DNA from 2 places in the Amycolatopsis balhimycina FH 1894 genome. Region 1 is predicted to be linked to the other one. Evidence: predicted binding sites of a transcription regulator. Region 1 holds the regulator's gene; the other holds the start of a gene.
What was found. Region 1 encodes HspR, which represses chaperone genes until heat shock. Its sites were predicted from a motif close to ANNTTGAGTNNNNNNNACTCAANNT; they were not measured.
Positions count from the first base shown of each region.

Region 2: the regulator HspR is predicted to act here: its motif matches at 3,098-3,122, upstream of lon (endopeptidase La).

Region 1 is NZ_KB913037.1:5,009,467-5,016,889, forward strand. Features, by position in the region: gene A3CE_RS0122375 (globin domain-containing protein) at 1-916, shown strand, start outside; gene A3CE_RS0122380 (dienelactone hydrolase family protein) at 992-1,708, shown strand; gene A3CE_RS0122385 (lytic polysaccharide monooxygenase) at 1,855-2,604, shown strand; gene A3CE_RS0122390 (DUF305 domain-containing protein) at 2,601-3,134, shown strand; gene A3CE_RS0122395 (heat shock protein transcriptional repressor HspR) at 3,251-3,676, opposite strand; gene dnaJ (molecular chaperone DnaJ) at 3,682-4,857, opposite strand; gene grpE (nucleotide exchange factor GrpE) at 4,894-5,601, opposite strand; gene dnaK (molecular chaperone DnaK) at 5,598-7,423, opposite strand, start outside.
Region 2 is NZ_KB913037.1:5,865,401-5,872,823, reverse strand. Features, by position in the region: gene A3CE_RS0126660 (putative bifunctional diguanylate cyclase/phosphodiesterase) at 1-624, opposite strand, end outside; gene A3CE_RS0126655 (GNAT family N-acetyltransferase) at 920-1,858, shown strand; gene A3CE_RS0126650 (SAM-dependent methyltransferase) at 1,931-2,785, shown strand; partial or broken gene A3CE_RS58740 (SAM-dependent methyltransferase) at 2,782-2,913, shown strand; gene lon (endopeptidase La) at 3,137-5,539, shown strand; gene A3CE_RS0126635 (class I SAM-dependent methyltransferase) at 5,607-6,431, opposite strand; tRNA gene A3CE_RS0126630 (tRNA-Tyr) at 7,000-7,082, opposite strand; gene A3CE_RS0126625 (YajQ family cyclic di-GMP-binding protein) at 7,212-7,423, shown strand, end outside.

The DNA of each region.
Region 1 (7,423 bases):
CGACGAGCTGGTCACCTTCCTCGGGCAGCTGGGCCGCGACCACCGCAAGTTCGCCGTCGTCGGCCGCCACTACGACGCCGTCGGGGTCGCGCTGATCGCGGCGCTGAAACGGTTTCTCAAGGAAAAGTGGACCACCGAGGTGGAATCCGCGTGGACCGCGGCGTACGGGCTCATCGCCAAGACCATGCGCGAGGCCGCCCTGGCGGAGACCGGGCCGGCGGCGTGGGCGGCGACCGTGCTGGAACACCGGAAGCTCGCCCGCGACGTCGCACTGGTGAAGGTGCGCACCGACGGTCTCCTGCCGTATCGTCCCGGCGGGTACGTCAGCGTGGAAGTGCCGCAGCGGCCCCGGTTCTGGCGGTACCTCTCGCCGGCGAACGCGCCCCGCGGCGACGGTCAGCTCACCTTCCACGTGCGCGCCGTGCCTGGCGGCTGGGTCAGCGGAAGCATCGTCAACCACACCAGGCCGGGTGACGTCTGGCGCCTCGGGCCGTCGATGGGCGTGCTGAACGTGCGGCCGGCCACGGCGAAACGGCGGTTGCTCATGGTCGGCGGCGGCACCGGGATCACGCCGTTGCTGGCGGTCCTCGACGACCTTTCCCGCTGGAAGCGGAACCCGCCGGTGCACCTGTTCTTCGGGGGCCGAAGACCGGAAGACCTGTACGCGCTGGAGAACCTGCGCCGGCTGGCCGCGACGTCCAAGTGGCTGACGGTCACGCCGGTCACGGAGGAAGGCGCCGTGACCGGCGGCGACCGGGGGACGCTCGCCCACGCCGTGACCCAGCGGGGCACGTGGCAGGACCACGACGTCCTCGTTTCCGGTTCGCCGGCGATGATCCAGGCGACCGTCGCGAAGCTGCTGGACAGGGGGGTCGACCTGGAACGAATATCCTACGACCCGTTTACGCTGGACTGAGCTTTGCCCGGAATGCGCTGAGAGACTCTCAGCCGCTCCAGCCGAACCACCGGATTCTGGTCTATCTTCACCGATATGGAGATGACTATTCCGGTTTCGGACGGCACCATCGGCGGCTACCTCGCGGAACCCGCCGGCGCGGGCCCCCACCCTGGCGTGGTGCTCATCCACGACGCGTTCGGGCTGAGCCAGGACACGAAAACCATCACCGACCGCTTCGCGGCCGAGGGCTACCTCGCGCTCAGCCCCGACCTGTATTCGCGCGGGGGCATGCGCCGCTGCGTGCGCCGGGTGTTTTCGGACATGTTCGCCAACCAGGGCCGCACGTTCGGCGACATCGAGGCCTCGCGTTCGCTGCTCGCCGGGCGGCCGGACTGCTCGGGCCGGATCGGCATCGCCGGGTTCTGCATGGGCGGCGGCTTCGCGCTCGTCGCGGCATCGCGCGGGTTCTCCGCGTCCGCGCCGTATTACGGCCAGTTGCCGAAGAACCTGTCGGTCCTCGACGACGCGTGCCCGATCGTCGCCAGTTTCGGCAAGAAGGACTTCGGGCTGCGTGGCGCCGCGGCGAAACTCGAGACGGCGCTCGCCGCGCGTGGCATCCCGCACGACGTCAAGGAGTACCCGGACGCCAGCCACGGGTTCGCCAACAAGATCGACACGGCGGCCCCGGTGAACCTGCTGCTCAAGGTCGTCGGCTTCACCTACCACCACGAGTCGGCCGAAGACGCGTGGCACCGGGTGACGTCCTTCTTCGGCGAACACCTGCAGCAGCCGTCCCGACCTTCGCACTGAGCCAAGTGGGGCAGAGCTTTCATCGAACGGCGGCAGTTTGTTGACCGTTGTGCCCGAATCGCCTTATGGTCTAGACCACATCGATCCCTCCGATGTGCTCGTTCGTCCTCCCCCGGAACAACGGTGTTCCCCCTCGAGGAGCCGAAATGACCTGGAACAGAAAGCTCTTCGCGGCCGCTGCCGGTGTCTTGCTCGCGCCGGTGCTGGTCGTCGTCCTCCCCGCCACCACCGCGAGCGCCCACGGCTACATCTCGGATCCGCCCAGCAGGCAGGCCAACTGCGCGGCGGGGAAGGTCCCGGCCTGCGGCAGCATCGTCTACGAACCCCAGAGCGTCGAAGGTCCCAAGGGCCTGCGCAGCTGCGACGGCGGCAACGCGCGCTTCTCGGAGCTCTCCGACGAGTCGAAGCCGTGGCCCGCCAAGTCCGTCGGCACGACGGTGACGTTCAACTGGGTGTTCACCGCCCGCCACGCCACAAAGGACTACCAGTACTTCGTCGGCAACACCCTCGTCGCGTCGTTCGACGGCCACAACCAGCAGCCGCCGGCGACGGTGTCGCACACGGTGAACCTGGCCGGCTATCCGGGCCGGGTGAAGGTCCTCGCGATCTGGAACATCTCCGACACGACCAACGCGTTCTACAGCTGCGTCGACCTCCAGATCGGCGGTGGCGGAACTCCGCCACCCACAACGACCCCACCGCCGACCACGACGCGGCCGCCCCCGACGACCCCGACGACCACGCCCCCTTCGAGTGGCACGTGGGCGGCGGGCACGGCGTACAAGGTCGGCGACGTCGTCACCTACGGCGGCGTGAGCTACCGCTGCATCCAGGCACACACGGCGATCGCGGGCTGGGAGCCGCCGAACACCCCGGCACTCTGGCAGCGTCAGTGAGGCTGGTCTTGGTCGTCGCGTCGCTGCTGCTGACCGCCTGCGGCGCGACGGCCGCCCCACCCGCGTACAACGCGGCCGACGTGATGTTCCTGCAGATGCTGATCCCGCAGAACCGGCAGGGCATCGAGATCGTCCGGCTGGCCGCCGACCGGCCGTTGCCGGCCGCGCTGAAGGAACTGGCGGCGGCGATCGGGTCGACCCAGCAGACCGAGATCGACACCATGAAGGGCTGGCTCCGCGGCTGGGCCGCGCCCGAAACGATGGACATGGATCCGCAGGCCCACGCGGGTCACGGCGGCATGAAGATGACTTCGCCGGACCTGGTGTCCGCATTGAAGACCGCCCCGGACGCCGAGTTCGGCCGCAAGTTCCTGGACGTGCTCATCGGACAGCAGCAAGGGGCGGCCGAACTGGCCCGGACGGAGAACGGCACCGGCGGCGGAGTCAACGCCGAGGCCCGCGACCTGGCCCGGCGGGTCATCGAGTCGCGGACGGCGGAGGTCGGGCAGCTGCTGAACTTCAAGGTGTGACCCCCCGCGGCGCACCTTGAACGCGAGAAGGCCTCCCCGGTCACCTCGGGGAGGCCTTCGTCGCACAGTCTTCAGCGGCACAGTCTTCAGCGGCACAGTCTTCAGCGGCGCGGTCGTCAGCGGCGCTTGGGCCGCCACACCACCATCGCCGTCTGCTGGTTGAGGGGCACCAGGTCCCGGCGGTAGGACGCGTGCGCCGCCGCCGCGGCCTGGTCCGCCGCGACGTAGGCCGCGGCCAGTTCCTCGGTCAGCTCCGCGACGCGGGCCCGCAGCGCGTCGACCTGGTTCTCCAGCTCGATGATGCGCTTGATGCCGGCCAGGTTGACGCCGTCCTCCTGCGAGAGGCGCTGCACCTCGCGCAGCAGCGCGATGTCCCGCATCGAGTAGCGCCGGCCGCCACCGGAGGTGCGGCCCGGCGACACCAGGCCCTGCCGGTCGTAGGTGCGCAAGGTCTGCGCGTGCATCCCGGCGAGCTGAGCCGCCACCGAGATGACGAACACCGGGGTCTCCTCGTCCCCCTCAGGGGGCATCCCGCCGAACATCTGTCTCACCTACCTTGCAGCAGCTCGGTGATCTCCGGCCGGGGGTCGTGCCCGGCCATCGCCTCCGCGTACGCCTGCAGCGCCTCGCGCGCCTTGTCGTCCAGTTTGGCGGGGATCGCCGCCTGGAGGGTGACGAGCAGGTCACCTTGCGAACCGTCGCGCTTGGCGATGCCCTTGCCGCGCACGCGCAGCACCCGTCCGCTCGCCGTGCCCGGCGGCACCTTGAGCGAGACCTTGCCCTCGAGCGTCGGCACCGTGATCGTCGTACCGAGGGTCAGTTCGGTGAAGTCCACCGGCACGGTGATCGTCAGGTCGAGCCCCTTGCGGCCGAACAGCGCGTGGGGAGCCACGTGCACCCGGACGTACAGGTCGCCCGCCTGCGCCCCGCCCCGGCCCGGTTCACCCTGGCCGGCCAGCCGGATCCGCTGGTCGTCGTCGACGCCCGGCGGGATCCGGACGGTCAGCGTGCGGGTCCGCGTGCTGATGCCTTCGCCGCCGCACTCGGGGCACGGGTCGTCGATGATCGTCCCGCGGCCGCGGCAGTCACGGCACGGCTCCGAGAACGCGAACGCGCCCTGGCTGCGGCTGACCAGCCCCGAACCGGAACAGGTCGGGCAGGTCCGCGGCGACGTCCCCGGTCGCGCGCCGTTGCCGCTGCACGTCGCACAGGTCGCCGGGCTCGACAGCCGCAGCGGCAGGGTCGCGCCCTTGACCGCCTCGGTGAAGTCGATCCGGACGTCCGTCTCGACGTCGGCACCGCGCTGCGGCCGGTTCGCCGTCGCGCCCGCCGACGCCCGGCCGCGGCCGAAGATACCGCCCAGGATGTCGCCGAGCCCGCCGAAACCGCCCTGCTGACCGGCGCCGGCCTGGCCGAAGATGTCGCCGACGTCGAAGCTGCCGGTGCCCCCGCTTCCGCTTCCCGGGAAGTTGAACCCGCCCGCACCGCCGAAGAGCCGCCGCGCCTCGTCGTACTCCTTGCGCTTGCTCGCGTCGGAGAGCACGCCGTAGGCCTCGGAGACCGACTTGAACTTCTGCTCCGCCTGCGCGTTGCCGGCGTTCGCGTCCGGGTGGTTCTCCTTGGCCAGCTTCCGGTAGGCCTTCTTGATTTCGTCCGCGGTGGCGTCGGAGGAGACGCCCAGCTCACGGTAGAAGTCCTTACCGATCCATTCCCGTGCGCTCATCGGGCGTCTCCTCCTCTCACTTGAACCGGATAGTGCTTACTGCTGCTCTTCATCGACTCCGCCGCCGAGTGGCCGCTCGCCACCGACGGACGGGTCCACCGGGGCCGCACCGGGCTCGTGATCGGTCACGCCGACCAGCGCCGCCCGCAGTACGCGGTCCCCGAAGCGGTAGCCGCGGCGCATGACCACGGTGACCGTCGGGCCCGCCACGTCCGGCGAGGTGTTGTGCTGCACGGCCTCGTGCACGCTCGGGTCGAAGGGCTCGCCTTCGGCGCCGAACGACTCGAGACCCGCGCGCTGCAGGCCGCTGATCAGCTTGTCGCCGACCGCTTTGAACGCACCGGTGAGGTCACCGTGCTGCTCGGCCCGCTCGAGGTCGTCGAGCAGCGGCAGCAGGTCGTTCACCACGGTCGCCTTCGCGCCGATCACGACCGCCTCGCGGTCACGCTCGACCCGCTTGCGGTAGTTGGCGTACTCCGCCTGCAGGCGCTGGAGGTCGGCGGTGCGCTCGGCCAGCTCCTTCTCCACGTCGGAGACGACAGCCACCGAATCGTCCACAATGGACTCGCCGAGCGAGGGCCCCGCGTGTTCCACGGGCGCCTCGTCCGGTTCCGGCGCGGCGTGGGCCGGACCGGCCGGGCGGACCTGCCCGGTCTGGGGGTCCACCCGGCGTCGATCCCGCACGACCACCGGCTCCTCGGGGCCTCGGCCCTGGTTCTCGGATTCGTCGTAGCTGTGGGTCACTTCTTCTCGTCCTCTTCGACGATCTCGGCGTCCACCACGTCATCGGCCTTGGCCTGGCCGCCGGCCGCACCGGCGTCGCCGGCCGCACCAGCCGCGCCCGAGGCACCGGCCGCACCAGCCGCCGCGTCGGCGTTCGCGTTGGCGTACAGGGCGGTGCCCAGTTCCTGCGAAGCGGCGTTCAGCTTCTCGATCGACTCGCGGATCTTGGTCGAGTCGGTGCCCTTGAGCGCCTCGTTCGACTCGTCGATCGCGGACTTGACCTTGCCCTTGAGGTCCTCGGGCAGCTTGTCGTCGTTGTCCTTGAGGAACTTCTCGGTCTGGTAGACCAGCGTCTCCGCCTGGTTGCGGGTCTCGGCCTCTTCGCGCCGGGTCTTGTCCTCCTCGGCGTGCGCCTCGGCGTCCTTGACCATCCGCTCGATGTCGTCCTTCGGCAGCGCGGAGCCGCCGGTGATCGTCATCGACTGCTCCTTGTTCGTGCCCAGGTCCTTCGCGGTCACGTGCACGATGCCGTTGGCGTCGATGTCGAAGGTGACCTCGATCTGCGGCACGCCACGCGGGGCAGGCGGGAGACCGGTCAGCTCGAACATGCCGAGCTTCTTGTTGTGCGCGGCGATCTCGCGCTCACCCTGGAACACCTGGATCTGCACCGACGGCTGGTTGTCGTCCGCGGTGGAGAAGATCTCCGAGCGCTTGGTCGGGATCGTGGTGTTGCGCTCGATGAGCTTGGTGAACACGCCACCCTTGGTCTCGATGCCGAGCGACAGCGGGGTGACGTCCAGCAGCAGGACGTCCTTGACCTCGCCCTTCAGGACACCGGCCTGCAGCGCCGCGCCGACCGCGACGACCTCGTCCGGGTTCACGCCCTTGTTCGGCTCGCGGCCGCCGGTCAGCTCCTTGACCAGGTCCGACACGGCAGGCATGCGGGTGGAACCACCGACGAGCACGACGTGGTCGATGTCGCCGACGGCGATGCCCGCGTCCCGGATGACGTTGTTGAACGGATTGCGGGTGCGCTCGAGCAGGTCCGCGGTGATCTTCTGGAACTCGGCGCGCGAGAGCGTCTCGTCGAGGAACAGCGGGTTCTTGTCCGCGTCCACGGTGATGTACGGCAGGTTGATGCTGGCCGAGTTCGAGCTGGACAGCTCGATCTTGGCCTTCTCCGCCGCCTCGCGGATGCGCTGCAGCGCCATCTTGTCCTTGGTCAGGTCGATGCCGTTCGTGGCCTTGAACTTGTCGACCAGCCACTTGACGATGCGCTCGTCCCAGTCGTCGCCACCGAGGTGGTTGTCACCGGAGGTCGCGCGGACCTCGACGACGCCCTCGCCGATCTCCAGCAGCGAGACGTCGAACGTGCCGCCACCGAGGTCGAAGACCAGGATGGTCTGCTCCTTCTCGCCCTTGTCCAGGCCGTACGCCAGCGCGGCGGCGGTCGGCTCGTTGACGATGCGGAGCACGTTCAGGCCGGCGATCTGCCCGGCCTCCTTGGTGGCCTGCCGCTGGGCGTCCTCGAAGTACGCCGGGACGGTGATCACCGCGTCGGTGATCGTCTCGCCAAGGTACGCCTCGGCGTCGCGCTTCAGCTTCATCAGCACGCGCGCGCTGATCTCCTGCGACGTGTAGTTCTTGCCGTCGATCTCGGTCTTCCAGTCGGTGCCGATGTGCCGCTTCACGGACCGGATCGTCCGGTCGACGTTCGTCACGGCCTGGTTCTTCGCCGGCTGACCGGTCAGCACTTCGCCGTTCTTGGCGAAGGCGACGATCGAAGGGGTGGTCCGGGAGCCTTCCGAGTTGGCGATGACCGTCGGCTCGCCGCCCTCAAGGA
Region 2 (7,423 bases), 860 kb from region 1:
GGCGGTGCTCACGCGCATCCGGCGTCGCAGCACGCGAACCGCGGCCAGTGCGAGCAGTGTGCTCACCAGCGGCGCGGTCAGGGTGCCCGCGAGCGCGGCGAGCCACGGGATCCGGTCACCGGGGCCGGCGAGGTACTTCACCAGCCCCGCGACCGCGAACGCGCCGGTGATCTCGAGCAGGAACGCGCCCGCGTTGTAGAGGACGCGGCCGGCGACCTTCCGCGCCAGCAGCGTGCCGATGCCGGCGATCAGGTGCGCGGCCAGCACGACCTCGAACGGCGCGATGAAGAACCCGATGACGAGCGGGATCTCGGTGAAGGAGATCGTCCAGGAGATGCCGCTGCGGACGTCGACGTTGATGCCGAGCTGCTCGGCGAGCAGGAAGGCGACCGCGAGCACCGGCCCGATCCACAGGAGCTTGGTGTCCCACTGGAACGGCAGCCACGAGCCGACGGCGAACGCGGCGACGAGCCCGATGGTCAGGACGGTGAAGGTGTACGCGCGGAACCGGCGTTCGTCGGTGCGGGCTTCGGCGGAGGCGGGCTGCGGTGGTGTCCCGGAAGCGGCTCCCGGCCCGGGCTGCGCCTGCGCGACGGCGTCGCCGTGGGCGTTGGTGTCCGGCATCCGACCTTCCCTCCCGGCTTGTCCACCGGTGCTGATCCGTGACTTCGGGTGTGGACAAGGGCCATACCGTACCCCGGAGGGCGTACCCGTGTCCCTTTCGAGACAGTAGGAGATCACCCCAGGGTTAACAATGCCTCGAACGCGCTGACCTGCACGGACCACCGAGTGACTGTGACAACCGTGGCTTCGCCCCGGGCCGGGGGCTCCGCCACCCGGACCCCCGCAAGACATCAGGGTGGCCGGGAGCCGGGTGGTTCCCTGCACACGGACGCCCAGGTAGCGCTTCAATGTGCCCATGCACAGCGACGTGATTGCCACCGAACACGCGGCGCGGCTCGCGGCGGTGGATTCCCTGCTCCCCGGTTCTTCTCCGTTCGAAGCGGCCGAAAGCGCCGTGGTGCTGGAGGTGGCGACCGGCGACTCGGCCGCCTCCGGCCTCGCCTCGCGCATCCAGGTCGACCAGGACGCCCCGAACGCGCCGTGGCGGGCGCTGACCGAGCACCGGCTCGACCTCCAGCTGGCCGGCCCGCACCCGGCGGCCGCCCTCGACGCACTCCTCACTCGATGGGATGAACATCTGCGCGCGGTCGCCGAGCGCGGCGACACGGAGACCGCGGCGATCGTCCCGCGCGCCAGCCGGGACGCCGCCGGCGCGCGCGAAATGCTGCACCACGGCTTCGCGCCGCTGCGGGTGATCGCGGTCCGCCCGGCCGAGCGGCTGATCCCGGGAAGCCCGCGCGGGACGCCGGGGGTCAAGATCCGCCGTGCCGAGCCCGGCGACCTCGAAACCGTGGTGGCGCTCGGCATGGAGCTGCACTCGTACGACGCCCAGTACGGCACGGTGAACTGGCGCGCCGGCGTCGAGGACATCATGGCCAAGGACCTCGCCGAGCAGCTGAACCGGCCCGAGCCGCCGCTGTGGATCGCGGAGCTGTACGGCCGTCCGCTCGGCATGGTGAACGTCCAGCACCCCGGCGAGACCGGCTGGATCAGCGACCGCGTCGCCGCGACCCGCGTCGGCTACCTGTCGTCACTGGCCGTCGCCGAGGCCGCGCGGTCGTCCGGCGTCGGCACGGCGCTGGCCACGCACGCGCACCACGTCCTCGACGAGGAGGGCGCCGACGTCGTCCTGCTGCACCACGCAGCGGCGAACCCGCTGTCGACGCCGTTCTGGTACGCGCAGGGCTACCGCCCGCTGTGGACGTACTGGCAGCGTCGACCAGCCGTTCGGTGAACCTCTGGAGGATTACCCTCGGTGCCCGGTCCTTATAGGCTTAGGCCCGGGAGCCGCGAGGGGAGCCTGAAAGTGACCGAGCAGCGGGACGCCGCGCCGAGAGCGCCCGAAGGCGTCGACACCGAGAAGCCGTCCGCGGCCCGGATCTACGACTGGTACCTGGGCGGTACGCAGAACTGGGCCGTGGACCGCGAGTTCGGCAGGCGCATGGAGCAGCAGTGGCCGCTCGTGCGCCCGGGCTCGAAGCAGAACCGCGAGTTCATGAACCGCGCGGTGCGGGCGGCGCTGCGGGCCGGGATCCGGCAGTTCGTCGACCTCGGCTCCGGGGTCCCGACGGCCGGGAACGTGCACGAGGTCGTCGAGGCCGAGCTGCCCGAGGACCACGACGCGAAGGTCGTCTACGTCGACTACGAGCCGGTCGCCGTCGCCCACGCGACACTCATCCTCGAAGAAGGCGTGGCGACCGACTGGGCCGGCATCGTCCAGGCCGACATGCGCGACGCGAAGGCCGTATTGCGCGCCGAAGAGACCAAGCGGCTCATCGACTTCTCGAAGCCGGTCTGCCTGATCATGGCGGCGGTACTGCACTTCGTCGGGCCGGACGACGACCCCGAAGGCCTGCTGGAGGCGTACCGGAACGCGCTCGCGCCGGGCAGCTGGCTGGCGATCTCGCAGATGAGCGAGGGCGACGGCGACGGCCCGTACCTGGAGGGGCTGCGCTGGTTCGTCGAGCAGTACCGGAAGACGAGCAACCCGGTGTGGCTGCGCGACCGCGAGGAGATCGAGCCGCTGTTCGGCGACTGGACCGTGCTGGAGCCGGGCATCGTGCACCTGCCGGACTGGCGGCCCGACCGGAAGATCAACGCCCTGGAGGCGGAGGCCCGCCCGTTCGCGTGGTGCGCCGTCGCGGAGAAACCGGGTGCATGAGCGATACCGCGCCGATCGCGCCCGCCGGGGTCGACACGGAGAAGCCGTCCGCGGCGCGCGTCTACGACTGGTACCTGGGCGGAACGCACCACTGGGCGGTCGACCGCGAGTTCGGACGACGTCACGCGGGAGCTGATCGACTGGTCGGGCCGGTGTGCCTGCTGATGATCACGGTCATGTACTTCATCGGGCCGTCCGACGAGCCGGACGAGTTCGCTTGGTGCGCCGTCGCGCGTCGACCAGGGCCCTGACCTGCACTTTTCTTGATCGCTGTGGGCGAACGCGCTTGGGGAAACAAACATGCCCATCGGAGAGTTGAGCTAGGCAGACTCAACTACACGAGGAGTGCACATGTCCGACACCCGCCTCCTGCCCGTGCTCCCGCTCGATGACGACGTCGTGCTGCCGGGCATGGTCGTCCCGCTCGACCTGACCGACACCGAGACGCGGGCAGCGGTGGAGTCCGCCCAGGCCAAGACGCCGAGCCAGGCGTCCTTCCCCGGCATCCGCTCTTCCGCGGCCACCAAAGCCGAAGTCCTGATCGTCCCGCGCGTCCACGGCGAGTACGCCGAATTCGGCACCGTCGCGACGGTCGAGCGCATCGGCCGCGTGCCCGGCGGCAAGGCCGCCGTCCTGCTGCGCGGCACCGGCCGCGCGCTCGTCGGCCGGATCGCCGACGGCCCCGGCGCCGCCCGCTGGGTGCACGCCGAGGACGCCCCCGAAACCACGAACGACCGGACCGCGCAGCTCGCGGCCGAGTACAAGGCCGTCGTCATGTCGATCCTCCAGCAGCGCGGCGGCTGGCAGCTGATCGACGCCGTCCAGCAGGTCGAAGAGCCGTCCGCGGTCGCCGACCTGTCCGGCAACGCGCCGTACCTCGACACCGGCCAGAAGCTCGAGCTGCTGTCCACATTGGACGTCAGCGCCCGCCTCGAGAAGGCGCTCGAGTGGAGCAAGGAGTACCTCGCCGAGCTCGAGGTGACCGACACGATCCGCAAGGACGTCGCCGAGGGCATGGAGAAGCAGCAGAAGGAATTCCTGCTGCGCCGCCAGCTCGAAGCCATCCGCAAGGAGCTCGGCGAGCTCGACGGCACCGCGCAGGACGACGACTACCGCGCCCGCGTCGAAGCCGCCGACCTGCCCGAGCACGTGAAGAAGGCCGCACTGTCCGAAGTGGACAAGCTGGACCGCACGTCCGAGCAGTCCCCCGAAGGCGGCTGGATCCGCACCTGGCTGGACACCGTCCTGGAGCTGCCCTGGAACGAGCGCACCGAGGACGTCTACGACATCGCCGCGGCGCGGGCCGTCCTGGACGCCGACCACGCCGGCCTCGACGACGTCAAGGAACGCATCATCGAGTACCTGGCCGTGCGCAAGCGTCGCGCGGAATCGGGTCTCGGCCCGGTCGGCGGACGGCGTTCCGGCGCGGTGCTCGCCCTCGCGGGCCCTCCCGGGGTCGGCAAGACGTCGCTGGGTGAGTCCGTCGCGAAGGCCATGGGCCGCCAGTTCGTCCGGGTCGCCCTCGGCGGCATCCGCGACGAAGCGGAGATCCGCGGCCACCGCCGCACCTACGTCGGCGCGCTGCCCGGCCGGATCGTCCGCGCCATCAAGGAAGCCGGCTCGATGAACCCGGTCGTGCTGCTCGACGAGATCGACAAGGTCGGCGCCGACTACCGCGGCGACCCGACCGCGGCGCTGCTCGAAGTGCTGGACCCGGAGCAGAACCACACGTTCCGCGACCACTACCTCGAGGTCGAGCTGGACCTGTCCGACGTCGTGTTCCTGGCGACGGCCAACGCGCTCGAGACCATCCCCGGCCCGCTGCTGGACCGCATGGAGCTCGTCACGCTGGACGGCTACACCGAGCACGAGAAGGTCACCATCGCCCGCGACCACCTGCTCCCCCGCGAGCTGGAGCGCGCCGGACTGGCCACTTCGGACGTCGTCCTGACGGACGCCGCGTTCAGCCGGATCGCCGCCGAGTACACCCGTGAGGCGGGTGTGCGCGACGCGAACCGGACGATCGCGAAGGTGCTGCGGAAGATCGCGACGAAGGTGGCTTTGGACGAGGTCGCGCTGCCGCTGACGGTGGACGCCGCTGATCTGGACACGTACCTCGGCCGGCCCCGGCACATCCCGGAGTCGTCGCTGCCGGCGTCGACCCAGCGCACGGCGACCCCGGGCGTGGCGACCGGCCTGGCGGTGACGGGGGCCGGCGGTGACGTCCTCTACATCGAGGCGTCGCTGGCGGACCAGGAGTCCGGCGCGTCCGGGCTGCAGCTGACCGGTCAGCTCGGCGACGTGATGAAGGAGTCGGTGCAGATCGCGCTGTCCTACCTGCGTTCGCACGGCGCGGAGCTGGAGCTGCCGGTCGGTGACCTGAAGAACCGCGGCATCCACGTGCACGTCCCGGCGGGCGCGGTCCCGAAGGACGGGCCGTCGGCGGGCGTCACGATGACGACGGCGCTGGCGTCGCTGCTCTCCGGCCGCGTGGTCCGCGCGGACGTCGCGATGACCGGCGAGGTGTCGCTGACCGGCCGGGTGCTGCCGATCGGTGGCGTCAAGCAGAAGCTGCTGGCCGCGCACCGCGCGGGGATGAAGACGGTGATCATCCCGCAGCGCAACGAGCCGGACCTCGACGACGTCCCGGCCGAGGTGCTCGCCCAGCTGGACGTCCACGCGGTGGCGAACGTCCGCGAGGTCCTGGACCTCGCCCTGACCCCGGCTTCGACGCCGGTTCCCCAGGCGGCGTAACCCCGAGCGCCGCCACCTGGAGAACGGCCGGTTTCCCGTCCCCGCGGAAACCGGCCGTTCTTCGCGTTCAGAGCCGCCGGGCGGCGATCAGGTACCCGGTGCCGAGCCAGCGCTTCGCGCCGCGGGCGATCGTCGTCTCCGGGTGCGCGCGCCACGAGCGGTCCCAGCGGCGGACCAGGCGGTCGAACGGCGGCACCGACGCGGTGACGTCGTAGGCGATGACCTCCTCCGGTTGCAGGCCCGCGCGCCACAGGAGTTCCCGCAGGCGCCGCGGGGTGAGCGCGACGATCCCGGTGCGGCGGGCGCCGTGCCGTCTCGACGGCGGGACACCGACGGCGCGTTCCAGTGCGCCGAGGGTCCGGCGGGCGGGCCAGAAGACGCCCCATTCGAAGAGCCGGTACGGGCTCTTGGGGTTCAGCATCGTCGTCACGACGAGCCCGCCGGGCCGCGCGACGCGGGCGACTTCGTGCAGGGCGAGCGCTGCGTCGGTGTACTCGAGGACGCCCATGGCGAGGACGACGTCGAACTGCCGGTCGGCGAACGGCATCTCCTGGATGTCCCCGACGGACAGCCGCACCTCGGTGCCGGCCCGCGCCGCGACGGCGTCGACCATCGCCGGGGACTGGTCGCACGCGGTGATGCGGAAGTCGCCACGCCGCGTGTCGAGCAGGTGGCGCACCATCATCCCCGGCCCGCAGCCGACGTCGAGCAGGTCGCCGCCGGGGCAGCCGTCGAGGACCTGGTCGATGGCGTGGCGCCGCGAATGGTGGTAGCGCGCGGTGGGTCCCCATCCGGCGTGGTCGTTCGCGTAGCCGGCGACGAGCGCGGGCTCGGCGTACTGCACCCGGACCAGTTCCTCACGGACGGGTCGCAACGTCGCGGTAGTGGACATGTGCTCCTCCAACGGCTCGGTGAATTCCCCGGAAGCCCTGCACCCCGAACTGGGGTCGAGTCGCTCAAGAAAGCTGTTACGCGCGATCAGGTACGTTTCAGAAATAAGGTCGAAAGGCCGAACGAGCCTTCGGCCGAATTGTCCATCGAAGCCATCCGAATCGTCGATCCACCGGACAACCAGCGGATCACCAGACGATATCCCCCAAATAACACATAGCCGACGAACAGCCCCGTTACCTGCAGTCACCAGCGAAAATCGACACCAACCGCGCCAAGAACAACCAACGAATCGAACCACACGAGCTCGAGGACAAGACGCCGGAAATACGTCACCATCACCACCCGGAGCCAATCGCCGAATTAACCGCACCCGACTGCGAAATCGCCTAGTCCATTTGAGCGACGGTTCCCACAGTGAAACAGGCACTTGCCCACCAGGGCGACCACGGCCGGGGGTCCAGAGGGCGGAGCCCCTTGGCGGGGGCTTGGGGATTCGACCCCCAAAGGACACAACGAAGAGAGCCCTGTCTGCGCTTTCCGCAGACAGGGCTCTCGACGAACGAGGGTGGCGGGTGAGGGATTCGAACCCCCGTAGGCATAAGCCAACTGGTTTACAGCCAGTCCCCTTTGGCCACTCGGGTAACCCGCCCAGGCCGGTCGTACCGGCCGGGGAGAAGCTTACCCAAGGGTCCTCGGTGGGGGTCAACCGGGATACCCATCCCCCGGTGGGGGCTAGGCTGGGTGGCCCCTGACTAGCGAGTACGAGGTGTGAGGACACGTGGCGGATCCCTCTTTCGACGTCGTGAGCAAGGTCGACCGCCAGGAGGTGGACAACGCGCTGAACCAGGCGAGCAAGGAGCTCGGGACGCGGTTCGACTTCCGCGGCACGGGTACGGCGATCAGCTGGGCCGGTGAGGAGGCGGTCACGATCGAATCCGAGACCGAGGAGCGCGCGCTGGCCGCGGTGGAGGTGTTCAAGGAGAAGCTGAT